DNA from 4 places in the Bacillus sp. JK74 genome. Region 3 is predicted to be linked to each of the others. Evidence: riboswitches for the same ligand, from Rfam matches in the RefSeq annotation. Region 3 holds a riboswitch; each other region holds the start of a gene.
The links. A riboswitch is a leader RNA that binds a small molecule or an ion and turns the genes downstream of it on or off. The one in region 3 is predicted to bind thiamine pyrophosphate.
Positions count from the first base shown of each region.

Region 1: it holds a riboswitch for thiamine pyrophosphate, as region 3 does, so the genes downstream of both, thiT (energy-coupled thiamine transporter ThiT) here and ACWJJ5_RS06640 (acetylornithine deacetylase) in region 3, are expected to answer to the same signal.
Region 2: it holds a riboswitch for thiamine pyrophosphate, as region 3 does, so the genes downstream of both, ACWJJ5_RS07680 (ECF transporter S component) here and ACWJJ5_RS06640 (acetylornithine deacetylase) in region 3, are expected to answer to the same signal.
Region 4: it holds a riboswitch for thiamine pyrophosphate, as region 3 does, so the genes downstream of both, thiC (phosphomethylpyrimidine synthase ThiC) here and ACWJJ5_RS06640 (acetylornithine deacetylase) in region 3, are expected to answer to the same signal.

Region 1 covers NZ_JBSJQB010000001.1:401-3,506, reverse strand. Annotated here, with positions in the region: gene ACWJJ5_RS00010 (flotillin family protein) at 1-1,355, shown strand, start outside; gene thiT (energy-coupled thiamine transporter ThiT) at 1,386-1,967, opposite strand; TPP riboswitch at 2,068-2,168, opposite strand.
Region 2 covers NZ_JBSJQB010000002.1:667,077-670,182, reverse strand. Annotated here, with positions in the region: gene ACWJJ5_RS07685 (ABC transporter ATP-binding protein) at 1-1,144, opposite strand, end outside; gene ACWJJ5_RS07680 (ECF transporter S component) at 1,131-1,730, opposite strand; TPP riboswitch at 1,913-2,026, opposite strand; gene ACWJJ5_RS07675 (glycoside hydrolase family 18 protein) at 2,175-3,106, shown strand, end outside.
Region 3 covers NZ_JBSJQB010000002.1:419,873-422,978, forward strand. Annotated here, with positions in the region: gene ACWJJ5_RS06635 (YlmC/YmxH family sporulation protein) at 1-79, opposite strand, end outside; gene ACWJJ5_RS06640 (acetylornithine deacetylase) at 140-1,420, opposite strand; TPP riboswitch at 1,498-1,606, opposite strand; gene ACWJJ5_RS06645 (ABC transporter ATP-binding protein) at 1,611-2,408, opposite strand; gene sigG (RNA polymerase sporulation sigma factor SigG) at 2,537-3,106, opposite strand, start outside.
Region 4 covers NZ_JBSJQB010000002.1:1,082,330-1,085,435, forward strand. Annotated here, with positions in the region: gene thiC (phosphomethylpyrimidine synthase ThiC) at 1-1,190, opposite strand, end outside; TPP riboswitch at 1,312-1,422, opposite strand; gene ACWJJ5_RS09950 (Type 1 glutamine amidotransferase-like domain-containing protein) at 1,472-2,170, opposite strand; gene ACWJJ5_RS09955 (hypothetical protein) at 2,256-2,582, opposite strand; tRNA gene ACWJJ5_RS09960 (tRNA-Leu) at 2,982-3,063, opposite strand.

The DNA of each region.
Region 1 (3,106 bases), on a different contig from region 3:
TGACTATGCCGATTATCATTGTTATCGGAATCGTATTCTTTTTACTTATCGCACTTATTGCTGTATTTATTACGAAGTACCGGACAGCGGGGCCGGATGAAGCCCTTATCGTGACCGGAAGTTATTTGGGAAATAAGAACGTCCACATTGATGAAGGCGGAAATCGTCTGAAAATCGTCCGGGGCGGGGGAACGTTCGTGCTCCCCGTATTCCAGCAGGCAGAACCTCTCAGTTTACTGTCAAGCAAACTTGATGTCTCTACACCTGAAGTCTATACAGAGCAAGGCGTGCCGGTAATGGCCGACGGAACCGCCATTATTAAAATCGGAGGCTCCATCGGTGAAATCGCCACAGCGGCTGAACAATTTTTGGGGAAATCCAAGGACGACCGTGAGCAGGAGGCGCGGGAGGTGCTGGAAGGCCATCTGCGCTCCATCCTCGGCTCCATGACCGTTGAAGAGATTTATAAAAACAGGGAAAAGTTTTCTCAGGAAGTCCAGCGGGTCGCGTCTCAGGATCTTGCTAAAATGGGGCTGATGATCGTTTCTTTTACGATTAAAGACGTCCGGGATAAAAACGGCTATCTTGAATCATTAGGTAAGCCGAGAATCGCCCAAGTCAAGCGGGATGCGGACATTGCCACGGCAGAAGCGGATAAAGAGACGAGGATTAAACGCGCGGCCGCTGATAAAGACGCAAAAAAATCAGAGCTGGAGCGGGCGACGGAAATAGCTGAAGCGGAAAAAATCAATCAGCTGAAAATGGCGGAATACAGAAGAGAGCAGGATACAGCAAAAGCCAATGCCGACCAGGCATATGATCTTGAAACCGCAAAAGCGAAGCAGCTCGCCGAAGCGGATGCCGAGCAGTACAGCATCGAAGCGATGGCCAAGGCGGAAGCGGAACGCGTGAGAATTGACGGTCTTGCTAAAGCGGAGGCTGAAAAGGCGAGAGGAGAAACCGAAGCGGAAGTCATCCGCCTGAAAGGTCTCGCAGAAGCGGAAGCTAAAGAAAAAATCGCCGACGCATTCGAAAAATACGGGCAGGCTGCAATCCTTGATATGATTGTGAAAATGCTGCCTGAATACGCAAAACAAGTCTCAGCGCCTCTTTCAAACATTGATAAAATTACCGTCGTGGATACGGGAGGAAGCGGTGAAAACGGCGGAGCCAATAAAGTCACAGGCTACGCAACCAATTTAATGGCCGGTCTCCAGGAAAGCTTAAAAGCATCTTCCGGAATCAATGTAAAAGAGCTGATTGAGAATTTTTCAGGCAAAGGAAACATAAAACAAAGCATAAATGAACTTACAAAAGAACTGAGTGATTCTAACGAACGGCACAGCCCGGAATAAAAAAACAGCAGGCGTAAACCGCCTGCTGTTTCAGTTCGTCCGCTTAGCTTCAAGAAGCCGCGGCGCAGTCATGAATAATAAGATAAGGACAATGGCTGAAAGGATAAAAGAAGGAATCATGTAAGTCGCGTTATAGACGGATGAATAAATCCAGACCGGCGTACCCTTCGGAGCATAGCTTCCGAAAAAGACAGCTCCGGAGACCACATGCGCCGCATAGCGCAGTGCACTGCCGATGAAAACACCGCCTATAACATACATCGTTAAAGCGCCTCTTTTTTTATTCAATGCCGATGCTCGTACACCGGAAGCAAACAAGCCGCTGAAACCGAGAACTGCAAATGCCGCGATGTAATCGAGAAATAGCTGCACCGGGTGCTGCAAAAACAAATTGCCGATGGCGATCTGGACAATCCCTGTTAAAAAGCCTGTCGTAAGCCCGGCCTTCACTCCCCAGCGGAATGAAATCAAAAAAATCGGAATCATCATAATAGAGACCGAACCGCCTTGGGGCATCCGGAGAAACATACCTGAGACAATGTCAAGAATGACAGCCGCCCCGGTCATAATCGCAATTTCAATTAAGCGCACAAGCTGTGTTGAATGATTCATAGTTTTCCCCCTGGTCAGACAACCGTATCAAGGATAAACAAAAAAGCAGCGCGGGGAAGGATGGGAAAAGGTCCGCGCGCTGCTTACATAAACTGCAAATCATTTGGCTTTGCCACATCCCTACGCCAGCGTTAACTAACAGGTTCAAAGGGTCAGAACAAAACGTTCACTCTCAGCTTTAATGCTCCCCTTGTGGTCATCAAGTATTTAGTTCAATCTTACTATACAAGAAAATAGGCCAAACCACAAGACAGCTTATCTTTCTATAGAAGAGAAACTGAAATAAGGTATGAAAGAAAATAATTAATGATTTTTTAAAAAAACTATTGTCATATTTTCAAAAGGGTGTTATATTATTAAACGTCGCTGATGAACAGCAGACAACAACGAAATGCTTCGGAAACAACTTAAAAAAAGTTGTTGACATAAAAGAAGCTGAGTGGTAAGATAATAAAGCTGCTTCAACAAGCGGTAATGATCTTTGAAAACTAAACAAGACAAAACGTACCTGTTAATTCAAAGTTTTAAATAAATCGCACAGCGATGTGCGTAGTCAGTCAAACTACTTTATCGGAGAGTTTGATCCTGGCTCAGGACGAACGCTGGCGGCGTGCCTAATACATGCAAGTCGAGCGGACAGATGGGAGCTTGCTCCCTGATGTTAGCGGCGGACGGGTGAGTAACACGTGGGTAACCTGCCTGTAAGACTGGGATAACTCCGGGAAACCGGGGCTAATACCGGATGGTTGTTTGAACCGCATGGTTCAGATATAAAAGGTGGCTTCGGCTACCACTTACAGATGGACCCGCGGCGCATTAGCTAGTTGGTGAGGTAACGGCTCACCAAGGCGACGATGCGTAGCCGACCTGAGAGGGTGATCGGCCACACTGGGACTGAGACACGGCCCAGACTCCTACGGGAGGCAGCAGTAGGGAATCTTCCGCAATGGACGAAAGTCTGACGGAGCAACGCCGCGTGAGTGATGAAGGTTTTCGGATTGTAAAGCTCTGTTGTTAGGGAAGAACAAGTGCCGTTCAAATAGGGCGGCACCTTGACGGTACCTAACCAGAAAGCCACGGCTAACTACGTGCCAGCAGCCGCGGTAATACGTAGGTGGCAAGCGTTGTCCGGAATTATT
Region 2 (3,106 bases), 250 kb from region 3:
CTGTGACAAACTGGTGTTCAGGATTTTGGAAAACATATCCGATCTGTCGCCGCAGCTCTTTTTCAGAATAGGAATCAATCGGTCTGCCGCCTATTTTGATGTCTCCGCCCAGCGGACGGATGAGCTTGGCCGCGGCAGAAAGGAGCGTGGATTTTCCTGTTCCGTTAGGGCCGGCAATCGCGGTGATTGACCCTTTTTTTACGGAAAAGCTCACATCCTGAAAAATGACGTCAGCTCCTCTTGAGAATGACAGCCCGTGAACGTTCAGCGCGTCTTCTGCTGAAAGCGCAACGGGCCTGGGTTGGGGCAGAGATGGTACAGGTTCGTGAAACAAATTTTCTTTACACAAGGTAAAAGGAATGCTGACGTGCTCCTGCAATGAGATTACACGCGGAATCGCAATGCCGAGCTGCATCAGCTCTTCAATCTTTGTTTCAAAGATAACGTCCGTCTCTCCGTCCATCACCTTCTGACCCGTTTCGTCAAGGACAATTGTCCTATCCATCCACGGCGCCCAGTGATCAAGCTGATGTTCGATAACGAGAAGGCCGAAGCCTTTTTTTGCTTGAAGATCTTTGATCAGCCGCACTAATTCACGTGCCGAATATGGATCAAGCTGTGCCGTCGGTTCGTCCAAAATAATGAGTTTCGGTTCCATCGCAATGATACAGGCAAGCGCCACTTTTTGTTTTGAACCGCCTGACAGAGAAGCGATCGTTCGCGTTTTCAGATGAGTGATCTCTAATTTTTCTAAAACGTCATCGATGATTGCGTCCATATCTTCTTTTGTATATTGCAAATTTTCCAGGCCGAAGGCGATTTCATCTTCAACCGATAGCATGCAAAACTGCTGGTCCGGATCTTGAAACACGACGCCGATGGATCTGGCGGCGGGTTCTGTCAGATGTGAAAGAGGTGTTCCGTATAAAGAAACGGTTCCCGATTGAACCCCATCGCATGCTTCCGGGTACAGACCGTTTAAACAGAGAGCGAGCGAGCTTTTGCCGCATCCGCTCGGCCCGAGCAATAAAGCCCGCTCTCCTTTGCGGAGCTGAAAGGACACGTTTTGAAAAATCGGCTTTTCATCCTGATCATAAGAAAAGGTAAGACGGCCGGCGGATAGAAGGGGTTCAGATGCCTGCATCTTGGTTCACCTGTTTCTTTTTCTTCTTGAATTGTTTTCCGAGCGCCATGCCGTTCAGCACTCCTGTGTAAGCCAGCGCATCACTGATTGCTTTGCCGAGAAGGCCGGCAAGAAGCGCACCTGAGACCAGCCGGATGAGAAGCATGACGGCTAATAAACCCGGATTCAAAACAGAGTATCCGGAAACGAACAAGTCATAAATGAAGCTTGTCACAGAAGACCCCATACCGGATAAAAGAAGCACGGGCAGGGTATACACCCCCCAGCGTGTCGCTAAAAAGACCGCTTCCGCACCGATTCCCTGTGCGATCCCGATCAGAATCACCATCGGTCCTGACGGATTTCCGAGTAAGCACTCCACAAACGCGGCGATGATTTCAGAAACGAGAGCCGCTCCCGGTTTTTGAATAATGTACGCGGCAATCACCGAGACGATAAACCAGATACCGTAAATCGGTTCATAACTCATCCTGCCGAAAAATCCTGCCGCTATATTGCTTGCATGAGTTGATACTAAATAAATGACAGCAAATACAACACTGATGACGGACATGACGACAATTTCTCTCATTTTCCAATTTTTCATTGTGATCTCCTGCTTTCTTATCGGATAGTTGTTTGTATGAAAGAGTTGATTTTACGAAAGACGATTGATCGTAAGTTTCATATTGCGGTGTCCTCCCCCGTTTTTTAATGAAAAATAAAAAACTGCATATCCGAGGGAATATGCAGCAGCAGAACGAAAACGCATGGGGAAAAACCCTGCGCTCCGGTCAATCTGCACTTCCCCACGCTGGTATTATCCAGATCGGGTTATAAGGGATCAAAACACGCCTGCCGCATGTTTTATCTCAGCCGATAACAGCACCCCTAGTGCGTTTCCTATACAGTTTTTTATGATGACATCATCATAGTTGATCATGTCTGATTTGTAAACAGCCTTTCTCCGAACAGAGTTTGGAATCGGACCGGAGGATCATTCATAAAGATAAGAAGACCCCTTTTGATCAAAAGGAAACGGAGGACATCTATGTTTGTTCATACAGTGCAGTCTGGCGACTCGTTATTTTCCATCAGCAGAAAGTACGGATATCCTGTTGACAGCATCAGAAGCGTCAACGGGCTTGAGGAAACGAATATCGTGCCGGGACAGGCGCTTTTAATCCCCATTAATGAATATACGGTTCAGCCGAATGATACGTATGCCGTTATCGCAGGTAAGGCTTATGTGCCGCAGATGCAGCTGATGCAGGCAAACCCGGATATTCCGCCGAACCGGCTGCGGACGGGTATGAAAGTGAAGATCCCTGATATCTCTAACTATCTTGCGGGAACCCTGCAATTTTATGTCATTCGGACGCCTGAAGCGGATAGAGAGCTCATTAATGATTTTGCGCCGTATTCTTCGGCGATTTCTTTGTTTGAATATCATTTCGGCCCGAACGGAGATATCATGAACGATTTAAACGACAGAACCGCAATAGAAACCACATGGCAGAACAGAGTGCGCCCGCTTGCCGTCATTACGAATCTGACAGAAGGGGGATTCAGTCCGGAATTAGCCCATCAAGTGCTGCAAAATCCGGCGGCAAGAACGAATCTCGTCAACAATATCGTCTCCTTAACCGTAAGAAAGGGATACGGCGGTGTAAATATCGATTTTGAACGGGTCAGAGAAGCTGACAGGGATCTCTTCACAGGATTTCTCCGGCAGTTAAAAACCCGGCTTTCAGAGCATCAGCTCGCGTTAACGATATCGGTTCCGGCGAAAACAAGTGATGCAGTGCCGTGGCTGAGGGGATATGATTACGGCGGAATCGGAGCCGTCGTCGATTATATGTTCATTATGGCGTACGACTGGCACCACGCCGGCAGTGAGCCGGGACCCGTGGCGCCTTTAACAGAGGTCAGGCAAACGATCAATTTTGCCATCAGCAGGGTGCCGAGAAGAAAAGTGATTCT
Region 3 (3,106 bases):
TATCCCCGATGCTTCCGAGTTTTTTTCCGTTCGACACGTTTACCACATCTTTTATTTGAAATTCAGATATGCTGATCATCCGTATCACGCCCTTTGCCCGTTCTTTTTCCTATTATATGAACGGCCGGGCTGAACCTTGTCACATCGGGCAATCTTTTTTGCGGCTGCACCAGTCGAGAATAAATCTCAGCATGATTTTCGTATAGTCCATAAGCTCATCAACGGACACTTCCTCGTTTACGGAGTGGGCGTTTTTTAAATCGCCGGGGCCGTATATGACGCTCGGAATCCCGGCCTGATAAAGCCATCCTCCGTCTGTTACGGTTTGGGAAACATCAATGACGGGCTCCTGTTTTTTGACGGCAGAGTGTGATGCAGCCAAGACAGAAACTGCCGGATGATCCGGATCGATTTCCAGCGCCGGGAACACCTCTCCTCTGTCTTCAATCATCGAAGATCCGCCCCATTTGAACACCGGCCTGTTTTCTTTGAGCCACAGATCACTGTCAGCGACACGATTAATATAGTCTTCGATTTCTGCGGCTGCTTGTTCGTGCGTTTCGTTCGGATAAAAGTGGACGGTGATCCATAACCGGCATTCATCGGCGACAAACGCTGCGTGTCTTCCGCCTTCAATGACGGCGGGGTTGATCGTATTGGTGCCGGGCGCAATGCCGGGATAGCTTTTCGTTACCGCCCAGTGACGCTCCAGCTCTCCCAAGGCAGTGATGATTTTCGCCATTTTTTCGATGGCGCTCGCTCCGAATGTGCCTCCGCCCGCATGAATCATATTGCGCCTCATGCCGTCATGAAATGTTTGTTTGCTTTTCAATTCTATCCAGCCGGTGATGACACCGCCCTGCCCTTGAATATGCAGGCTGCTCGTATCCGCGACAACCGCAAAATCCGCGTGATAGCCGCGTTTGCAGCATTCCAGCGTCCCCGCCTCGCCGACTTCTTCTCCGATTACAGACTGTACAATGAGGTCGCCCGGAAGCTTAATGCCGGCATCATGGATCAGCTTCAGAGAGAAAAGAACACACGCCAAACCCCCTTTCATATCAGCGGCGCCCCTTCCGATCAGCATGCCGTCTTTTACGAGCGGCTGAAACGGGTTAGAGTTCCAGTCTTCGCCCCCGGCTTCTGCCACATCAATGTGTCCGTTTAAAATCAGGCTTTGATGCCTGCTTGAATCTGTCCCTTTTAAAACACCGACTACATTCGGATCTTCCGGATACACATCCCACATATCGACCGAGCAGCCCGTTTCTTTTAAAAAGCCGGCCACCCACTTTTGGGCTTCTGTTGTATTTCTTGCAGGCGGGGCCGGAGTGGGAAAGGCGATCAACCTTTCAGCAATATGTATGAAGTCGTGCCTCCGTTTCTCCGCCTGGTGTAACAGCATATCAATCTGATGCATTGGAAATCTCCCCTTTTGCTGTATCAAAAAACCCGTTTCATTCATGAAATGAAACGGGTAAAAAACGGATCTTCCTCCGCTTTTTTTCACCGCTTCCCTCCGCCGGCATGATCCGGATCAGGTCCGTTAAGGGTTGAGACCAACGTCTCTCTCAGCTGCATGTCAGCAGCACCCCCAGGGTGAATTGATGTTATTTGACGGATGATGCCTCTTTTGCACGTGTTAAAAACGGGCGGCCATTGTTCCATAAGACATTGACAGGCATATCGAAAAACGCTGTAAGCCGCTCGTCAGAAAGCATGTCCCTGATTTTCCCGGAGGCGAACACCTCGCCTTGTTTTAAAAGCAGCGCCTGATCAAATACCGGCAGAATTTCTTCAGCGTGATGGGTGACATAAAGGATGGACGGCGCATTTTCTTTTTCGGCGATCGACGTAATCGTGTCCAGCAGCTGCTCCCTTGCCATAAAATCAAGACCCGTCACGGGCTCATCCAAAATCAGCAGTTTGGGATCAGCCATAAGCGCCCGCGCAATCAGCGCTCTTTGCCTTTCCCCCTGAGATAACGTTTCATACCGTCTGTCCGCGAAACTAATGGCGCCTAAATCCTTCAGAAGACCGATCGCTTTTTCCCTTACCTGCTCACTCGGAGTTTCGTACAGCCCGATTGAGGCGTACGCGCCGCTGAGGGCGATTTCAAAAGCAGAATCCGCGGCATATAATTTGTGCTGAAGACCTGCCGAAACAAGGCCGATTTTCCTTCTGAGCCTGTCACCGAGCTCTGTTTTGCCGAATTGATGGCCGAGCACCTGCATCTCTCCTGAAGTGGGAAAGTAATAAGAGCATAACATATTCAGCAAGGCTGTTTTTCCGGCTCCGTTTAATCCGTACAGCACCCAATTTTCGTTTTTCTCGACGCGCCAGTTAATATCTTTCAAAATCCATTTCCCGTTTCTTTTTAATGACACACTGTCCAGCTGTAAAATCATTGCAGTTTCCCCCGTTTACTTTATTTAAATTTTCTAAAAACTTTTACACATTAGAATACATCACTTTTTTGCAAACGTAAACCATCGCATGAAAAAAGCCTTTAAACAAGGTTTAAAGGCTTTTTCCGTTATTGATGGATATTCTTATTCATTTGTTTAATGGCTGCCTTTTCAAGCCTTGAGACCTGAGCTTGGGATATCCCGATTTCTTCAGCGACCTCCATTTGGGTTTTCCCTTGGAAAAAGCGCTTTCGCAAAATCATTTTTTCCCGTTCGTTCAGTCTTCTCATGCCTTCTTTCAGAGCCAGCTCCTCAATCCATTGTGTATCCTTGTTGCGCTCATCGCTGATCTGGTCCATCACGTAGATCGGATCGCCGCCGTCATTATAAATCGGCTCAAACAGTGAAACCGGATCCTGAATGGCGTCAAGGGCAAACACAATTTCTTCATGGGGCACTTCAAGAACTTTGGCGATTTCCTCTGCTGTCGGCTCCCTGCTTGTCTCACTGATTAACCGCTCTCTTACTTGAAGCGCTTTATATGCGATATCGCGAAGCGACCTCGAGACGCGGATCGGATTGTTATCCCGCAAATATCTGCGGATTTCTCCGATGATCATCGGTACAGCGTATGTTGAAAACTTAACATTATGGCTTAGGTCAAAATTATCAATGGATTTCATTAGTCCGATGCAGCC
Region 4 (3,106 bases), 660 kb from region 3:
GGCACATGACCCGGCCCTTCGATCATCACTTGCACATCGTGCTTCCACGCAATCTCCGTCAATTCTCCGAGAGTCTCCAATTCCGCAAACTGCGCTTCATCATTGGCATCCGCAATCGAACCGGGACGAAGCCCGTCACCAAGTGAAAAAGCGATATCATAGGTCTTCATGATTTCACAAATTTCTTCAAAATGCGTGTACAGAAAGCTTTCCTGATGATGAGCCAGGCACCATTGCGCCATAATTGCCCCGCCGCGGGATACGATTCCCGTCGTGCGTTTAGCCGTTAACGGGACGTAACGAAGCAATACGCCGGCATGGATGGTGAAATAATCCACGCCCTGCTCCGCCTGCTCAATCAATGTGTCACGATAAATGTCCCACGTTAAATCCTCGGCAATGCCATTAACTTTTTCAAGCGCCTGATAAATCGGCACCGTCCCCACAGGCACGGGGCAGTTGCGGATAATCCATTCACGCGTCGTATGAATGTCTTTTCCCGTGGATAAGTCCATCATCGTATCGGCGCCCCAGCGAATCGCCCACGTCATTTTTTCGACTTCTTCTTCGATAGAAGATGTAACAGCCGAGTTGCCGATATTGGCATTAATTTTCACATGAAAATTCCGGCCGATAATCATCGGCTCGCTTTCCGGGTGGTTGACGTTAGAAGGAATAATCGCCCGGCCGCTGGCTACCTCGTCTCTGACAAATTCGGGAGACACATGCTCGCGAATTGCGATAAACTCCATTTCCGGCGTAATGATGCCTTTTCTCGCATAATGCAATTGTGTTACATTTTTCCCCGGCTTGGCCCGAAGCGGTTTCCGCTGCAGGCCGGGGTATTCGGCGGCACGGCCCTCTTTTTTATAGCCGTTGTCTTCAGGTCTCACGGTCCGGCCGTTATATTCTTCTACATCTCCGCGCCCGGTAATCCACTTTGTGCGGAGCGCCCCCAGACCTTCATGAATATCAATCTGTACATCCGGGTCTGTATACGGTCCGCTCGTATCATAAACACGGACCGGCGCATTCTCCTCTTCCCCGAACGCCCCCGTTGTCGGACTAAGGCTGATTTCCCGCATCGGCACTCGTATGTCGGGCGAAGAACCTTCTGCATAAACCTTTTTACTGCCGGAAAAGCTCGACATAATGGAAATGTTCGCTTGCTGTACTGATTGATTTTGCATACAAATCTCTCCTTTATCATTTGAATAACAGAACCAAGCTCAGCACCAGCACAAAAAAACCGGGTTCAAAGAAGAACCCGGTTTTGCAGTCAGAAAGAAACTATTATTGTTTTCATCAACAATAATAAAACCTTTACTTCCCCACGCTGGTACGAACCAGATCAGGTCCAAAGGGTTAAGAAGCCGCCGCTTCTCTCTCAGCCCGCTCAGACGGGCACCCCCAGTAACTATTGATTTCGCTCTCATCGTAACATAAGTTGTGTACAAAAAAAAGCATATTATCAAAATTCAGATAACGAGACGGTCATAAGCTCTGTTTCCCGAACGCCTTCTTCGGTATTAAAAACCCGATAACCCTTTGCGGTTTCCCGGGAAGAGACAGCGCGGAACAGCTGACCGTCTTTATAATGAAGCGCAGCGCCGTCATCAGCGGCATAGCCCTCCCTGAGTTTCTTTTCGGAAATCAGGCGGTGATACACCGGCCGGCGCTCCGCTTCTCCGTCATAGTGCGGACAAAAGCTGCCCGGCAAAAATCCTAAAGCTCTTAACTCTCGCAAATCCCCCGCTGAATCCGTCACCCCTTCTTCGTACCAGCAAACCGCTCCGGCGCTGAGACCCGCCAAGATGATGCCGTTTTCCCAAGCCTCACGAAGAATAAGGTCAAGCCCCCACTCTTTCCATAAGACAAGCATATTGCGCGTATTTCCGCCGCCGACATATATAATATCTTTCTTCATGAGAAAGGATCTGAGATCAGAACCCGGCGGTTTAAACAGCGACAAGTGATCCGGCTCACACCGCAGCTTTTGAAAGGCCTGATAAAACCTGCCGATATAATTCTCCGAATCTCCGCTTGCCGTCGGCAAAAAACAAACTTTCGGCTTTGACCGCGCCGACTGCTCTAAAATATACTGATCCAGCACAAGATGATCCGGCTCCATGGAAAACCCCCCGCCGCCCATTGTAATAATCTGCTTCAATGTCATCACCTCTTTTTTCTCAAGTATAACAGCTCATTAAAAAGGCGTTATCCCAATTTCGGATAACGCCTTCAAAAAGTATTTATTATCTGAAATACGCACCGTATAACATAACGGAGATCCCCGCGGCGATAATCGCCGGAACAAGCTTCGAACGGGCATACTTCACAACATTGATCCCCAACACCGTATTATCACTGAGGGGAGAAGCAAACCAAATGTTCCGCTCACAAACACGGCCCCGATCGCTAATAATAAGCTGGTATGTAACTGAACCGCCAGCGTCCCAAGTCCCCCAGGATGACCCGATAAAATAGGATATAACAGCCCCCAGTATAAAAAGAGACGGCGCAATAAACATATGAGGGATCCATGATGTTAAATGAGAAGTAACATATTTCGAGAATCCCAGATTTTCAGCTACTGCTGTTACGGCTCAAATCAGCGATAACATAATAATAACGTTGACCAATTCGTTTCCGCCCTTAATAAAATGGGTAACAAGCTCGCCTGCAGGAAAGCGCTGAAACATAAAAAGAGCTAATGCTGCAATAACCGCTGCCAATAATGCGATTAACATGACCTCAAGCATATCGCTTTTGAATGGCCGCCCCACCAGCTGAGAAACAGTGTTAATAGCAAAAGCAGCCGATCGGAAAGATTAAACTCCACGGCCGAATCGGTGTTTCCTTAATATAAGCACGGTGCGCCGAATCCAGCTCCTCCTGCTGCAGGTATCATGTTTTCACAAGCCTTGGAGGATATTTTCATACAACAAAAAAGGCTTCTACAATATGTAGAAGCCTTTGTATACCGGTGGCCGGGGTCGAACCGGCACTCCAGAAGGAACACGATTTTGAGTCGTGCGCGTCTGCCAATTCCGCCACACCGGCATGTAATGCGTCGTGTTCAACCGACGTATATAAATATAACATG